3 regions of the Devosia sp. MC532 genome follow, and region 1 is predicted to be linked to each of the others. Evidence: predicted binding sites of a transcription regulator. Region 1 holds the regulator's gene; each other region holds the start of a gene.
What was found. Region 1 encodes PhoB, which activates phosphate uptake and scavenging genes when phosphate is short. Its sites were predicted from a motif close to TGTCATNNANCTGTCAT; they were not measured.
Positions count from the first base shown of each region.

Region 2: JHC09_RS10570 (YdcH family protein) is a predicted target of PhoB. The motif match lies at 2,838-2,854, and genes of this name have one in related genera.
Region 3: ugpB (sn-glycerol-3-phosphate ABC transporter substrate-binding protein UgpB) is a predicted target of PhoB. The motif match lies at 3,032-3,048, and genes of this name have one in related genera.

Region 1 is NZ_JAEMNZ010000002.1:80,703-86,050, forward strand. Features, by position in the region: gene JHC09_RS03410 (autotransporter outer membrane beta-barrel domain-containing protein) at 1-1,818, opposite strand, end outside; gene phoB (phosphate regulon transcriptional regulator PhoB) at 2,087-2,788, opposite strand; gene phoU (phosphate signaling complex protein PhoU) at 2,888-3,601, opposite strand; gene pstB (phosphate ABC transporter ATP-binding protein PstB) at 3,622-4,389, opposite strand; gene pstA (phosphate ABC transporter permease PstA) at 4,469-5,348, opposite strand, start outside.
Region 2 is NZ_JAEMNZ010000007.1:81,142-86,489, forward strand. Features, by position in the region: gene JHC09_RS10550 (alpha/beta fold hydrolase) at 168-860, shown strand; gene JHC09_RS10555 (5-(carboxyamino)imidazole ribonucleotide synthase) at 857-1,948, opposite strand; gene purE (5-(carboxyamino)imidazole ribonucleotide mutase) at 1,955-2,446, opposite strand; gene JHC09_RS10565 (DUF465 domain-containing protein) at 2,520-2,735, opposite strand; gene JHC09_RS10570 (YdcH family protein) at 2,890-3,066, shown strand; gene JHC09_RS10575 (sigma-54 dependent transcriptional regulator) at 3,245-4,729, shown strand; gene JHC09_RS10580 (outer membrane protein) at 4,839-5,348, shown strand, end outside.
Region 3 is NZ_JAEMNZ010000004.1:186,680-192,027, forward strand. Features, by position in the region: gene ugpE (sn-glycerol-3-phosphate ABC transporter permease UgpE) at 1-562, opposite strand, end outside; gene ugpA (sn-glycerol-3-phosphate ABC transporter permease UgpA) at 572-1,456, opposite strand; gene ugpB (sn-glycerol-3-phosphate ABC transporter substrate-binding protein UgpB) at 1,522-2,841, opposite strand; gene JHC09_RS07145 (ROK family protein) at 3,206-4,120, shown strand; gene JHC09_RS07150 (copper homeostasis protein CutC) at 4,117-4,836, shown strand; gene JHC09_RS07155 (M81 family metallopeptidase) at 4,833-5,348, opposite strand, start outside.

The sequences.
Region 1 (5,348 bases):
TGTGCTATCGGCACCAATCTTGGCGCTGCCACTCCAGCCACTGCCCGCTTCGCCGAGGTCGATAGTGCCGAGTTCAAGTTCTGCACGGGCATTGAGCAGGTGCGAGAAGCTGGAACCCATGGTGACATTGGCAGAGGAGCCTGATTCCGAATAACCAGCCTGATGAATGCCAGCATAGGTCAAGGTGACGCTCGGAGTTAGGCGAGCGAAGCCGAGATCCTGGTCCATGCCGAGTTTGATCGACGGACTGGCGAACATGCTAACATAGTTGGCATAGGCTGTTTCATACCCTGCTGCGACCGTGTTGTTGAAGAAGCGGCGCGCGCTGTCATTGGCGGAAACGCCAAGCGTCGCGTTGATGTCGATGAACACGGACCCAACAGCCAGCGAGGCATAGCCGCCGCCGAGCAGAGACGTGACATCGAGTTCGGACTTGGAAACCGTCTCGACGTGGCCACGACCGAGGCCAACGAAAAGCCCCGCGAGGCTATCATCAGAGAGTTTTACGTCTGAGCCAACCAGTGCACCACCTTGCAAGGACTTGGAGCCGGTCTTGCCCGAAGCTGGGGCAGTGAGTTCGCCATAAGCGCTGGCCCATGCGCCAAAATCGTCGCTCGGGGCAAAATCAGGGAAGTCTGGTGTCGCCGGGGACGGAGCATAGCCCAGAGCCGAGGTGCTGCGCGGCAGGCTTTGACGGCGATCGCCAGTATGGTTGGCGATATTGGATGTTACAGTGCTAGCAGTTTGAACAGTCGCGGTGTTGGCCGCTTCGATGGAGGCGGTGGAAACAACGGTGAAGGTTGTGTAGGTGCTCGTCGCGGCATCGCCATTGCGGCGGTGCTCAGTGGCTTCGGTTGTGACAGCGCGGGTATAGGCCTGGCCATGCGTTTCGATCTGATCGTCGCGCAACTCTCCAGTGATCTTGATAACGCCTTCAAGGCCGTTGCCGATTTCGAGAGAGCCCGTTGCAGCCTGCGAGAAGCGAATGCCACCAGAAACCACAGAGCCGGGCAAGAGCGTAAGTTTGCTATTGGCAAAGCCCATTGCGAAAGCGTCGAACTGTTCGCTGATTACGGTGCCGCTGTTGATGATGTGAACATTGGCGGCATTGGTTTGGATGCCATGGCTCTGGACGTAGCCGCCAGAAGAGGTTTGGTACTCTCCACCCTTTGCATGGATGGTCCCGGAGTTGGTGATGACAATATCACTTTGGGTCGTGGGGGAGTAGACATAGATACCGGCGCTGCCGTGGTCCGCTGTCCTAATGTTGCCCGTATTGGTGATGCGTGAACTGGTGCCGTAAAGGCTAATACCGTGGGATTGTGTGCCGTGGGTGATGATGCTGCCACTATTGTCCAACGTCACATTGAGCACATTATTGGCGCTGTTTTCGACCTGGATACCTGTGCCCGCCCAGCTGCCCTTGGTCTCAATCGTTCCGGTGTTGGTGAGTGTGAAATAATCACCAGTGGCGTAGACGCCATAGGAGCAGTCTTCGTAGGAGAAGATGCCGCCGTGATTGACCACTCGCGTGTTAGCTGCCAGCGTTTCCAGCGCGTAGGTGGCGCTTCCGCGATTTTCGATCGTACCGTAGTTCGTGATCACCGTATCCAAGCCGGTGATGGAAATCACGTTGCTTGTGGAGTCCAAGGTGCCACCACTTGCGATAAAGAGCGTGTCCCCGATCCCGGAAAGGCTCTGAGCACCTCCGGTTTGACCTTCACTGATGGTGATATCTCGGGCCTGCGCTGCGGTGATATTGGTAGCAGCAAGTAGGGCGACGATCGCCGGTACAACGGCAATTGGCTTTGACAACATAGTGGCGCGGCAATCTGCAGCTTTTGGCGCTGCTCAACAAATCAGGCGACACGAAGAATATTATGGTTAATTCTATGATATGAAAGGACTTTACACGTCAAGCGTCTGATTTGGTGGATTGCGTTATTGGGCCTCGTAGAACACGCAAAACAGTTTCGATGCGCCCCGCGCAGAGAGATTTTTTGGCTTTTTTCTGATCAGCGGCGACTTGCGGTGACCAGAAAACAGTGCCGAGTGTCAGACCTTGTTGTGCCTAAGGGCACGCGATCTAAGCCAGTTGCGAGAAGCGTTCGTCGAAGGAGTAGCCGGCGCCGCGGACCGTGCGGATGGGGTCGGCTTCCTTGCCGCGATTGATGGCGCGGCGGAGGCGGCCGATATGGACGTCCACAGTGCGTTCGTCGACATAGACGTCATTGCCCCAAACGCCGTCGAGAAGTTGCTCGCGGGTGTAGACGCGGCCCGGATGGGTCATGAGGTATTCGAGCAGGCGATATTCTGTCGGCCCAAGGTGAATGTCTCGGGACCCACGGCTGACGCGGTGAGTGGTGCGGTCTAGCTCAAGCTCACCAACCTTAAGCGCGTTCGTCACAAGGCTTGGGCTCGCCCGGCGCAGCAGCGCTTGAATACGGGCGACGAGTTCGGGGACAGAGAATGGTTTGACGATGTAGTCGTCTGCGCCGGTGGTGAGACCGCGCACGCGCTCTTCTTCTTCGCCACGGGCGGTGAGCATAATAATCGGTACGCGCGCGGTTTCTTCACGCGCACGCAGGCGACGGCAGATTTCGATGCCGGAAACTTCGGGTAACATCCAATCGAGCAGGATCAGATCAGGGACGCGTTCTGCGATGGCGTGGTGCGCTTCATCGCCGGTTTCCGCTGTGACGACATCAAAGCCCTCAGCCTGCAGATTGTATTGCAGGAGCAGGGAGATGTCGGCTTCGTCTTCGACAACAAGGATCGTCGCGGGCATGGGCGTGCTCCGTCAATCGGCCCCAAGGGACCGTTACTCAATATAGGGGATTTTCGAAGAGTTCGTCACGCCGATTGGGCGACGTGACGAAATTGGCGCTTAGGCTTTGATCTGCTGACGTTGGAGTTCTTGGACGTCGCTGGTGAGCTGCTTACCAGTCGAAAGATAGTAAGCGCGTTCAGCGATATTGGTTGCGTGGTCGCCCACACGTTCAAGACTCTTGGCGCAGAATAGCAGTTGGGTGCAGGGGGTGATGTTGCGCGGGTCTTCCATCATATAAGTGAGGAGTTCGCGGAACAGGGAAGTGTGCATGGCGTCGACATCATCATCACGATTGCAAACGTCAACGGCAGCTTCCGCATCACGATTGGCGTAGGCGTCGAGCGCCTCCTTGAGCTGACCGAGCACGAGAGCGGTCATGTTGCGGACGCCGCTGTAGAACGAGGCCTGCAGGTTGATCGTTTCGAGCTTGAGCGAGCGGCGGGCCAATTGCTTGGCCATATCGCCAACGCGCTCAAGATCCGACGCCACGTGGATGGCGGTGATGATCGAGCGCAGGTCGGACGCCATTGGCTGACGACGGGCGATCATGGACACGGCCATTTCGTCGATTTTGCGCTGCATGTCGTCAATACGCTGGTCGGCGATGATGGTCACGTCAGCCAGTTCGCGGTCGAGCTTGAGCAGGGCGCGCGTGCCGTTTTCGACAGCCGTTTCCACCTGACCACCCATTTCGGCGATGGCCTGCGCGAGGGCGAGAAGTTCTTCGTTATACGAGGTAACGATGTGCTCTGTGCCGGTATTGTGTGGCATGGCTGTGCTCTCCCCTTAGATTAACCGATACGGCCCATGATGTAGTCTTGGGTCTGCTTGTGGACTGGGTTGGTGAAGATGTCTTCCGTGTCGCCCTGTTCAATCAGATTACCCAAGTGGAAGAAGGCAGTCTTTTGCGAGACGCGGGCTGCCTGCTGCATCGAGTGGGTGACGATGACGATGGTGTAATTGGTCCGCAGCTCGTCAATCAGCTCTTCGATGATGGCGGTTGCAATCGGGTCGAGGGCCGAGCAGGGCTCGTCCATGAGAATGACTTCTGGGCCAACGGCGATGGCGCGGGCAATGCACAGACGTTGCTGCTGACCGCCGGACAGGCCGGTGCCTGGTTCCTGCAAGCGATCCTTCACTTCGTTCCAGAGACCTGCCTTTTGCAGCGAGGAGGTGACGATAGCGTCGAGATCGGTCTTGTTGCGGGCAAGGCCGTGAATGCGCGGACCGTAGGCGACGTTGTCGTAAATCGACTTCGGAAACGGGTTCGGCTTTTGGAACACCATGCCAACGCGGGCGCGCAGTTCGACCACGTCAAGGTCTGGCGCGCAAATGTCCTGACCGTCGAGTTCGATTTTACCGCCAACCTTGGCGCCTTCGATGGTGTCGTTCATGCGATTGATGCAGCGCAGGAAGGTCGACTTACCGCAGCCCGATGGACCGATGAAAGCGGTGACAGAGCGATCTGGGATGTCGATGGAAATGCCGTGCAAAGCTTGCTTGGCACCATAGTGCACGGTGACATCGCGGGCAGTCAGACGAATGGGATGCGCGATCATTTCAGACAGATCCGTATTGGCGCCGAGGGCAGTGTGGGGTGTCTTGGCCTTGGAGGCAAGGATATCCATTATGTGATCCTTATGCGCGCTTTTCGAGGCGAGATCTGAGGAAGATCGCGATCGCATTGAGGGAGATCATGAAGGCCAGCAGGACCATGATAGCGGCGGAGGTGCGGGCTTCAAAGAAGTTGCGGTTTTCGTTGCCCTGCCAGAGGTAGATCTGAACGGGGAGGGCGGTCGCCTGATCGAGCGGGGTTCCGGGGACCGACGCGACGAAGGCGTTCATGCCGATCAAGAGGAGCGGCGCGGTTTCACCCAAAGCCTGAGCGACGCCGATGATGGTAGCGGTCAGGATCGAAGGGAAGGTGACGGGAAGCACGTGGTGGAACACCATCTGCGTCTTGGAAGCACCCATGCCGAGCGCGGCTTGGCGCAGGGCCGGGGATACGCCTTTCAAAGCTGCGCGGGTGGCAATGATGATGGTCGGGAGCGTCATCAAGGTGAGGACGAGACCACCAGCCAAGGGGGCAGAGATGGGGAGGCGGAACCAGTTGATGAACACTGCGGCGCCCAGAAGACCGAAGACGATCGAGGGAACAGCCGCGAGGTTGTTGATGTTCACTTCGATCAAGTCGGTGAGGCGCGACTTGGGCGCGAACTCTTCAAGATAGATCGCGCTGCCCACGCCAATTGGCACGGCAAGAACAACCACAATCAGCATCATCCAGAGCGAACCCATGAAGGCGCCCAAGAGGCCAGCCGACGCGGGAGCGGAGCGACTATCAACGCTGGAGAGCAGCGACCACGCAAAGCCCTGCGTGATGGTGCCGTCTTCTTCGAAAATGTCGATGAGAGCACGCGCCGGGGCCGAGAGCTGTTGCTGACCGTCGCCCAAGCTGCGGTCAATATTGCCCTTGATCCAGTTATCGGCATTGGCCGAAGCGAGAAGCTCCATCTGC
Region 2 (5,348 bases), on a different contig from region 1:
AACATGTGCGCGCCGCTCGAAACAACCCACCGCCCGCACGGCCTGAATGGCGGGCTCCATACAACAACACTCCAAATATGTCCATAGTTTCCGAGCGTTGCGACCCGCAACTTGCTACAAACGATCCAGCATTGTTACAGCACCACCTACAAACGAAAGTGCACCCCATGTATCGCCCCCTCGTCTTCTTGCCTGGCCTTATCTGCGATCAGCGCTTGTGGCGTGATGTCATCGATGGGCTGAGCGACACGATTGCACCAATGGTCGCCGACCTTCGTCTCGACGACACCATCAAGGCGATGGCCGCTCGCACACTCTCTGCGGCGCCAGATAAATTCGCCTTGGCGGGCCTCTCCATGGGCGGCTATGTGGCGCTTGAAATTATGCGTCAGGCCCCTGAACGCGTCACCCACCTCGCCCTACTGGACACATCGGCGCGCGCTGATACGCCAGAGCGCCAAGACACGCGCCGCAAGGGCATAGCCATGGTTGGTCAGGGCAAATTCATCGGCGTGTCGCGTGGTCTCTTGGGCAATCTCATCGCGCCCCATCATTTGGGCACGCCCTTGGCAGGCGAGGTTCAAGCCATGTCCGAACGCGTCGGGCAAGATGTCTATATCCGTCAGCAGAACGCCATTCTGAGCCGGATCGGCTCCCTGCCGTCCCTGCCCGCTATCGCCGTCCCGACCTTGGTGGGCGTTGGTGCGCTCGACAAAATGACGCCACTGGACTTGGCCGAGGAAATGGCTTCAGCCATTCCCCACGCCGAATTGTCGGTCTTCCCTGATGCAGCGCACCTGCCGCCTATGGAGAACCCCGCCCCAGTGATTGCGGCGTTTAAGACGTTTCTCGCCCGCTAAACTGAGCTGCGCACGATGCGGTTGATGTGGCCCATCTTGCGACCGGGCCGCGCTTCCGCCTTGCCATAGAGGTGGGGTTGCGTATCGCCATCAAGCCCATTGGGCACCATGTCGACTTCATCGCCGACAAGGTTCTGCATGACAACGTCTGCCATGCGTTGCGGATTGCCCAAAGGCCAGCCTGCAACGGCCCGCACATGCTGCTCAAACTGGTCGGTCAGGCACACAGCCTCGGTCCAATGGCCCGAATTATGCACCCGCGGCGCGATCTCATTGACGATCAGGCTGGTTTTGCCGTCCGTCTCGACCACGAAAAACTCGACCCCCAGCACGCCCACATATTCAAGCGCGATAACAATCGCCTTGGCGATCATGCCCGCCTGCCGCTCGACGATCATCGCCAACTCGGCCGGGACCGTGGACGTGTAGAGAATGTGGTCGCGATGGACGTTTTCCGCCGGGTCAAAACTTTTGACCGACCCGTCCAGCCCACGAGCAACAACGACCGAGATTTCCTTGCTGAACGGCACAAAACCTTCAAGCACCAGCGGGTGCGGCGAGAGCGCATTAAACGCCGCTTCAAGCTCCGAAGCGTCCCGCAACACACGCTGCCCCTTGCCGTCATAGCCCAGACGCGTGGTCTTGAGCACGGCCGGCAGGCCCACCTCAGCCGCCGCCGCCTTCAAATCATCAAGCGAATGAATAGCGCGATAAGGCGCGACCGGAATGTTCTTGGACGCCAAAAAGCCCTTCTCGGCCAGACGATCCTGCGAGATCGCCAGCGCTTTTGCGCCGGGACGCAGCGGCTTCAGCCCCGCAAGAATTTCCGCTGTTTGCGCGGGCACATTCTCAAACTCATAGGTGATGACATCGACTTGGCTGGCAAAAGCCTTGAGCGCAGCCGTATCGTCATAGGCCGCCACCGTCTTAAACGGCGTCACATCAAATGCCGGGCTCTGGGGGTCCGGGCAATAAATATGGCTTTTCAAACCCAGCTTTGCAGCGGCCAAAGCCAACATGCGCCCAAGCTGCCCCCCGCCCAAAATACCAATAGTGGAGCCAGCGGGCAGCGCGGAATCTTGGGTCACGGACGACTACTCAGTATCAGAGGGAAATTGGGGCACAGACGCCGTTTGGCGGGCGCGATGCGCCTCGAGGCGATCGGAAAGTTCATCATCGTTCAGCGCCAAGACAGCTGCCGCCAACAGCGCCGCATTGATAGCGCCCGGCTCGCCAATGGCGAGTGTTCCAACGGGAACTCCGCCCGGCATCTGCACGATGGAATAAAGGCTATCGACGCCCGAAAGCGCCTTGGAGCGAACAGGCACGCCGAACACAGGCAGTGTCGTCATCGCGGCAATCATGCCCGGCAGATGCGCCGCGCCACCAGCACCGGCGATAATCACCTTAACGCCCTCAGCTTTGGCGTTGGTGGCAAAATCGACCATGCGCTCGGGCGTACGATGCGCCGAAACGATGCGCGCCTCATATTCGACTTCGAGACTTTCGAGGGTTTCTGCGGCCAGCCGCATAGTTGGCCAATCAGATTGGCTGCCCATAACAATGGCGACGGGTGGCTTGAGCATGGCGTGTCCCTCAGAGCGCTCCACAAAGCGCGGCATTAGCCCAGATTTGGCCATAACTCAAGCAGCCAAGGCCTCAAGCGATGATGTCAGGCAAGAGTATATTTTCGAGCTGAGCGATACGGTCTTTGAGCGCCAGTTTGCGCTTTTTGAGCCGCTGGATCAGCATTTGATCGGCCATTTGAGACTGCGTTAAAGTCAGGATCGCAGCGTCCAAATCGGCATGTTCCTGGCGTTTTGTTGCCAGTTCAAGACCGAACTGGGCCTCAATTTCCTTAGTCAGGGGCAGCATTCACGCACCAACTTTGTGGGCATATCAGTTACCTCTGGTTAGCCCATGATCATGGAAAATGCATCACATTTTCGAGGACTGCCGCATGGGTGTCGACAAAGCATGAAAGATTTGTGACGATACCCAAGTCCAACACGCTGAAAGGAGTTCTTTAATGACGACTGAAGGCCACATCGCAGCGCTCGAGCGGCGCCACCAGGAACTGGATAAGCAGATCCATTCTGAAATGCAAAATCGCCTCAAAGACGATTTGATGGTTGCTTCGCTCAAACGCAAAAAACTCGAAGTGAAGGACGAACTTTACCGTCTCCAGGGCGCCACGCGGCAATAAATTCTACGAAAGGCAGAGTTTCTCTGGAGGGTCACGGCACAGCCGGGACCCTTTTTCATTTTAGTAAACAAAAGCAAAATCAATAGGATTAACGCCCTCTTAAGGGCAGACCTTCATCGTCTTCCCAAAGTGGCACACAGCGATTCGTGTGTCCTGCGACGGGAAGGCCAATAGGTTCATGACGCGTGTTCTGGTGGTTGATGACGATCCGGTCCAGTTGCGGCTCACCGCCGAGATTGCAAACCGTGCCGGGTTCAAACCGCTGACCGCCACCGGTGGCGAACAGGCGCTCTCCATCCTGCGCGAAGATCGCAAAATCGGCGCGATGATTCTCGATCTGGTCATGCCAGATCTTGATGGCATGGGCGTTATGGAAGTGATGCGCCGCGAGGGCATGACGACCCCCGTTATTGTCCAGACCGCAAGCGCCTCACTTGAAACCGTTATCTCGGCCATGCGTCAGGGTGCGGCGGACTATTTCGTCAAACCCGTAAGCCCCGAGCGTCTGGTCATCTCGCTGCGCAACGCCATGAAACTGGATGCGCTCGAATCGGCGATCCGCGCCGAGCACGCCCGCAAATCTGGCACCTTCAGCCACAAGGATATGATCGCAGCGGCCCCTGCTATGGCGCGCGTCATTACCCTCTGTGGCAAAGCCGCCAAGAGCGCGATCCCGGTCCTCATTGAAGGCGAAACCGGTACGGGCAAAGAACTTGTCGCCCGCATCATCCAAGGCACGTCCGAACGCGCCGGAAAACCTTTCGTCACCGTCAATTGCGGTGCCATTCCCCCGAACTTGGTCGAGTCGGTCCTTTTTGGCCACAAGAAGGGCGCGTTCACAGGCGCTCATGCAGACCAGAGCGGCAAGTTCGCTGAAGCCAATGGCGGCACGATCTTCCTTGATGAAGTGGGCGAGCTGCCACTCGAAACGCAGGTCAAGCTCTTGCGTGTCCTACAAGAAGGCGAAATAGAGCCCATAGGCGCAACGCGCCCTGAGCGCGTCAATGTTCGCTTCATATCGGCGACCAACCGGCGCCTGTTGAATCTCGCCAAATCGGGCGAATTCCGCGAAGATCTCTATTACCGCCTCAACGTCTTCCCCATTTATACTCCGCCGCTACGCGAGCGAATGGAAGACCTCAACGCACTGGTAAGCCACTTCATTGCCCGTTTCTCAGCTGAAGCTGGCAAGCGCATCTTGGGACTCACCGCTGAAGCGCAAGCTCTTCTTATGGGCTATGATTGGCCGGGCAATGTCCGTCAGCTCGAAAACGCGGTTTATCGCGCCATTGTGCTCACCGACGGCGCCTTCCTCGAGCCTGCGGATTTCCCCCAGATCTTGGCCCAGTCTGCCGGGCGCGAAGAAGCATTCCGCAGCGTTGCGCTGGCCCCTGTTCCGCGCAATCCAACCCACATCGACGACGCCCCATCTCGCGTGCGCGTGGATATCCTGAGCACCCCCGCTCCCGACAGGTTCCTGAACGACAGCGGGGCCTTGCTGTCCCTAGCCGCCATCGAGCGTGACGCAATCCAGTTTGCCATCGAGCACCACGGCGGTCGCATGTCTCGTGTCGCCAGAGCCTTGGGCATTGGCCGCTCGACCCTTTATCGCAAGCTCCATGAATATGGCTTGGCCGAAGGTTTGGTTACCGACGCTGCTTAACAAAGCCAGCACGAACGTGATGAACAAACTTCGACGTTAACCACGTTGCTTACCGAGGCGTTAAGAGATTAGCGCGATTTTGCGGGAAGTTTTTAACGTCGAGGCCATCATGAGACTTTCGGGCATCGCTCTTCTCGCACTTCTGGCAGGCACAGCTGCCGCCAACGCTGCTGACCTCAATTGGAACAGCAACACCACTTCGCCAATGTTCGCTGCGACGTCCGTTGCCCAATGGACTGGCTTTTACGCCGGCGTGAACGGGGGCTATGCCTTCGGTCAGACCGAAATCGAAGGCGGCGTCGTCGCCGGTAGCGCAACTGGTGGCAAGCACAACAGCGGCGGCTTCAACCTCGGCGCTCAGGCTGGCTACAACATGGACATGGGCGGCTTCGTCCTCGGCGGTGAAGCTGACGTCCAGTTCGGCGGCCCGGTTTACAAAGAAACCCTGAGCACCGGCGACAAGTTCGAACAGCGCACCGAGTTCTTCTCGACCGTTCGCGCGCGCGCCGGTATCCCGGTTGGTCAGGTTATGCCATTTGCGACCCTTGGCGTTGCCTTTGGTCGTGGCGCTGCAGAAATTAAGAGCGGCGCGTCGACCACCACGACAAACGCAAACCAC
Region 3 (5,348 bases), on a different contig from region 1:
CGATGAAGAACTTGATCGGCCCTGCGCCATCGACGCGTGCAGCTTCCATCAATTCGTCAGGCACCGTCATGAAGAACTGACGGAACAGGAAGGTCGCTGTTGCCGACGCGATCAGTGGAATGGTCAGGCCCGCATAGCTGTTGAGCAGGCCAAGGTTTGCCACCACTTCATAGGTCGGAATGATGCGCACTTCGACCGGCAACATCAGCGTGACGAAGATCAGCCAGAAGGCGAGTACGCGGAAGGGGAACTTGAAGTAGACGATGGCATAGGCGGAGATGATCGAGATCACCACCTTGCCCACCATGATGATGAAAGCCATCATCGTGGAGTTCCAGACCATGGTCCAGAATGGCGGCAGGCCCGGTGGATCATAGGTCCAGACAGTGACCAGATTATCCCACAAATGCCCGCCTGGCAGCAAAGGCGCTGCAATGTTCAGCGTGGCCTCGTCGTGGGTCGACGCGATGAGCGCGACATAGACAGGAAAGGCGATGATCAGCACCCCCAGCACCAAAACGAGGTGCGTGAGGATGGTGAGAAATGGACGGTTTTCGACCATGAGTGGGCCTTAGTACTGCACGCGGCGTTCCACGTAGCGGAACTGCACGAAGGTGAGGACAATAACGAAGAGCATCAGGACCACGGACTGCGCTGAAGAGGAGCCCAGGTTGAGACCGATGAAGCCGTCGGCGTATACTTTGTAGACCAGCGTGTTGGTGGCCTGGTTTGGCCCGCCTTCAGTGGTCGACGCGATGATCGCGAAAGTGTCGAACATCACGTAGTTGATGTTGACGATGAAGAGGAAGAACGTGGTCGGCGAGAGCAGCGGGAAGATAATGGTCCAGAACCGCTTCCATGGGCTCGCACCATCAATCGCCGCAGCTTCGGTAAGCGCGTGTGGAACCGACTGCATGCCAGCCACGAAGAACAGGAAATTGTAAGAAATCTGCTTCCAGCTGGCAGCGATGATCACCAAGGTCATGGCGTGATCGCCGTTGAGTGCAGAATCCCAATCAATCCCCACATAGCGCATGAAATAGGGAAGAATGCCGGTGGCGTTGTTGAACAGGAACCACCACAGAATGCCCGCAACCACGGGGGCCACAGCATAGGGCCAGACCAGCAGCGTGGTGTAGGTCTGTGCCGAACGGATAACGCGGCTGACGGCAATTGCCAGGATCAGCGCAAAGCCCATCGAAATTGCCGTAACCGATGCTGCAAACAGCGCCGTGCGGCCGATAGAGGCCAGGTAGAGCGGGTCGCTAAACAGGCGCGCATAATGCGCTAAACCGACGAACTTGGTCGAAAGCCCAAATGGGTCTGCGCGTTCGAAAGAAGATTTGACGGCCTGTGCCGCCGGCCAGATGAAGAACACCAGCGTGATGATCAACTGTGGGGCGACCATCAAAAATGGCAGGCCCTTATTCGGGAATGTCGTACGTTTTGTTTCCATCGTCCGCCGTATCCGCAAAACAAAGAAAGGGCCGGTTTTCGCCGGCCCTTCCGGATTAAGACTGCTTACTGATTGGCAGCTTCAAATTCGCGAAGGATGTCGTTGCCGCGGGCAACGGCGCTATCAAGCGCTTCCTTGGCAGACTTCGAGCCATTGAGAACGGCCTGGAACTCTTCGTCGATCACGGTACGGATCTGCGGCATGTTGCCGAAGCGAACGCCCTTCGAGTTTTCAGTCGGTGGGTTGAGGTTGATCTGCTGGATAGCGATGTCCGAACCTGGGTTTGCGTCGTAGTAGCCCTGGCTCTTGGTCAGCTCATAAGCCGCCTGAGTAACAGGCAGGTAACCTGTTTCCTGGTGGAACTTGGCCTGAACTTCAGCCGAAGAGAGGTAGTTCAGGAACTGCGCTACGCCCTTGTATTCAGCGTCTTCGTGACCAGCCAGGGTCCACAGAGTTGCGCCACCAATGATGGAGTTCTGCGGTGCGCCGTCGACGTCGTCAAAGTATGGCAGCATGCCGAAGCCAACTTCAAAGTCCTTGGCATTGGCGAGAACGCCAGCGCGGGAAGCCGAGGAACCCATGAAGATCGCGCATTCGCCAGCGTAGAAGCGTGGCGCATTGTCCGAACCGCCGCTGGTACCACCATACTGGTAGATGCCGGTCTTCTGCCATTCAGCCAGCTTTTCCCAGAGGCGAACGGAGAGGTCGTGGTTGAATGTCAGTTCGGTGCCGAGACCACCAAAGCCGTTCTCCAGCGAGCCGTATGGCACGTTGTGCAGCGACGAGAGGTTTTCGGTGCCGATCCAGGTGGCCGAATAGCTGATGGCCGTACCGCACGTGGCAGCGCCCGATTCAACGATCTTCTTGCCGAAGTTTTCGATATCGGCCCAGGTCTTTGGCGCGACGTTTGGATCAAGCCCAGCCTTCTCGAAAGCGGTCTTGTTGTAATAGAGAATTGGGGTGGAGGAGTTGAACGGCATCGAAAGCATATTGCCTTCGGTGTCGGTGTAATAGCCGGTCACGACTGGCAGGAACGCCGATGGATCGAAGTTCGAGCCATGTGCTGCCATCAGTTCGTAAACGGGCAGAACAGCGCCCTTGGCAGCCATCATGGTGCCAGTGCCAACTTCGTAAACCTGCACCAGATGCGGCTGCTCGCCAGCGCGGAAGGCGGCGATGGTGCTGATCATGGATTCTTCGTATTCGCCACGATAGGACGGAACGACCTTAAATTCGCTTTGGCTGGCGTTGAAGTCTGCAGCAAGCGCTTCCACGCGTTCGCCCAGTTCGCCACCCATGGAGTGCCACCAGTTGAGTTCGGTCTGCGCAAAGGCAACCGAGGTGCTCAGGGCAAGGGTGATAGCGGCAAGTGCCGCGCGGTTCATCGTCTTCATCTTCTGTCTCCCATAGGACAGGTCAGCATCGACCCAAGTCCCGCCAGACTGGATTTCGTGAACGACATTTGAGCTGCGGATTTTTCCGTTTCAGCTCACCGAATTTGGTGTCGTACCCGCCGACGTTTTCTGCGGGCATGGCTCCTCTAACGATGCTGCTTGACGCTTCCTTGAAGCTTTGGTGACGTTACCATGACAGTGCACAACCATCCGTCGCAGCTGTGTTTGTGATCGAATATGGGGTGCCGGACGCCGCGGTGGTCTGGATTACGCTGCGGACTCTTGCGGCGCAGGCAAACCCATGTCACACGCCGTAAGCATCGGCCGTGCCTTATAGGGAAGTCGCCAGCCTCTCATGATCACCTGTTTCGATATTGGCGGCACCACGATTAAGGCCGCAGTTGCCCACAGTGCGACAGACATTGTCTCGCTCGGTCGCGTCGCCACACCAGCGCACGACTTTGACGCCTTTGCCGATGCCATCGCGGCACTCATCGCCCAAGGCGGCGCACCCACTGGTTCAGCCATCGCCATTTCCATTGCTGGCGTCGTTGACCCTGCAACCAATGTCGCCACGGTCGCCAATATCCCGTGCATCAACGGTCGTGCCCTCGGGCCAGATCTCAGCTCCAAGCTGTCTCGCCCAGTCATCGTCGGCAATGATGCAGACTGTTTCGCCTTGGCCGAAGCCCATGCGGGCGCGGGCAAGGGCTTTAACGTCGTCTTCGGCGTCATCCTTGGCACGGGCGTCGGTGGCGGCATTGTTGCCGATGGACGTCTCATCCGCGGTGCTGGCGGGTTTTCGGGCGAATGGGGCCACGCCACCATCGTCCAAACTGAAACTCAGGCTTGGCCGCACAAAATTGCGCATATGGCGTGCGGTTGTGGCCAGCTTGGTTGCACCGACACCATCGGCGGCGCTCGTGGTTTGGAGCGCCTTCATGCGCAAATCCATGGCCAAACCCTCTCGAGCCTCGACATTGTCTCCGCATGGGGGCAGGGCGATGCAACATCAACCCAGACCATGACGCTTTACACCGAGCTCCTCGCGGCCCCGCTCGCCTTGCTGGTGAACGTGCTTGGCCCCGACATTATCCCCGTCGGCGGTGGCCTGGGGAATAGTCCCGAGCTAGTGGCAGCGCTTGACGCCGCCGTTCGCCCGCGCATTCTGCGCAAGCTTGACCGACCACTCATCGTTCCAGCCCAACTGACTGTCGATGCAGGCCTCATCGGCGCTGCAAGCTTGGCCTATTCGGAGGGCGTGGTATGACCTTGCTAGAAGTTTGCGTTGATAGCCTCTCGGGCATTCAAGCGGCAGTTGAGGGCGGCGCTGACCGCATCGAACTCTGCTCGTCGCTCGAATATGGCGGCCTCACGCCCTTTGCTGGCTTGGCAAAACTGGCATCGAGCACGCCGATCCCCGTCCGCATGATGGTGCGCCCCCGCGCCGGAGACTTCGTCTTCGACGATTACGAGCTGGCCATTATGATCAGCGATATCGAAACCGCCCGGACCAATAAGCTTGGTGTTGTCTTGGGCGCCAGCCTGCCCAGTGGCGCGCTCGATATGCGCCGCCTCGAAATCCTCTGCCAGATGGCGGGTGACACCCCCCGCACACTGCATCGCTGCGTCGATCTCGTGCCCGATGTTCAAGAAGCCGTCGAACAGGCCATTGCGCTCGGCTTCGATACGATTTTGACGTCAGGGCGTCAGCTTTCTGCAGAGGCTGGCATTGAAGACATCGCCAAGATGCACGAAGCCGCCAAGGGCCGGATCACCATTATGCCGGGTTCAGGCGTGTCCTCGCTCAATGCCCGTCGCATTCTCAACCGTGTGCCGGTGTCGGTTGTCCACGCCTCGTGCTCGGAGCGCGCTCCGGCAGAGGACACGGAAGGCGCGAAGCGCTTGGGCTTTGTCAGCCCCAACCGCCGCGTCACCTCCCGCGATAAAGTGCTCGAACTTCGAGCCGTCCTCTCAGCGCACTAAAGAGCGCGCTGAGACCACTTCATTTCTGGCGTATAGTCGAAATTCTTGTCGAACGGATAGGTCGGGCGCGGCGTATGCTTGCGCTCGGTGCGTTCTACGAACTGATCCACCACACCCGGCGACAGCGCCATGATGCCGGGGTTGGCGATAGGGCCAAGCTCTGGCGAGAGATAGCCCGACTTCACCACCACAATCTTTGCCGTCTTCGGATCAAGCTCAAGCTTGCTGAAGTCGATGATGTTGTGGAACGGACGACGGCGGATGGTCACCACCAGATCGATCCCACCGATGGTCACCACAGCTTCGCGCAGCTTGGCGTCTTCGGTTTCGAGCAGGAACTTAACCTTGGCCTCGACATCAACGGGCGTGCTCGCCGGGTCAAGGCTCGCGCCGATATGCAATTGCACACTCGCGCCCACCCCTGCCGCATAAGCGGCTTCCGTCGCAGCCTTATCGGTGATGCCAGCAAAAATGACGCCTTGTGCGTTCTGCTTGATCAGTTCGGCCAAAAC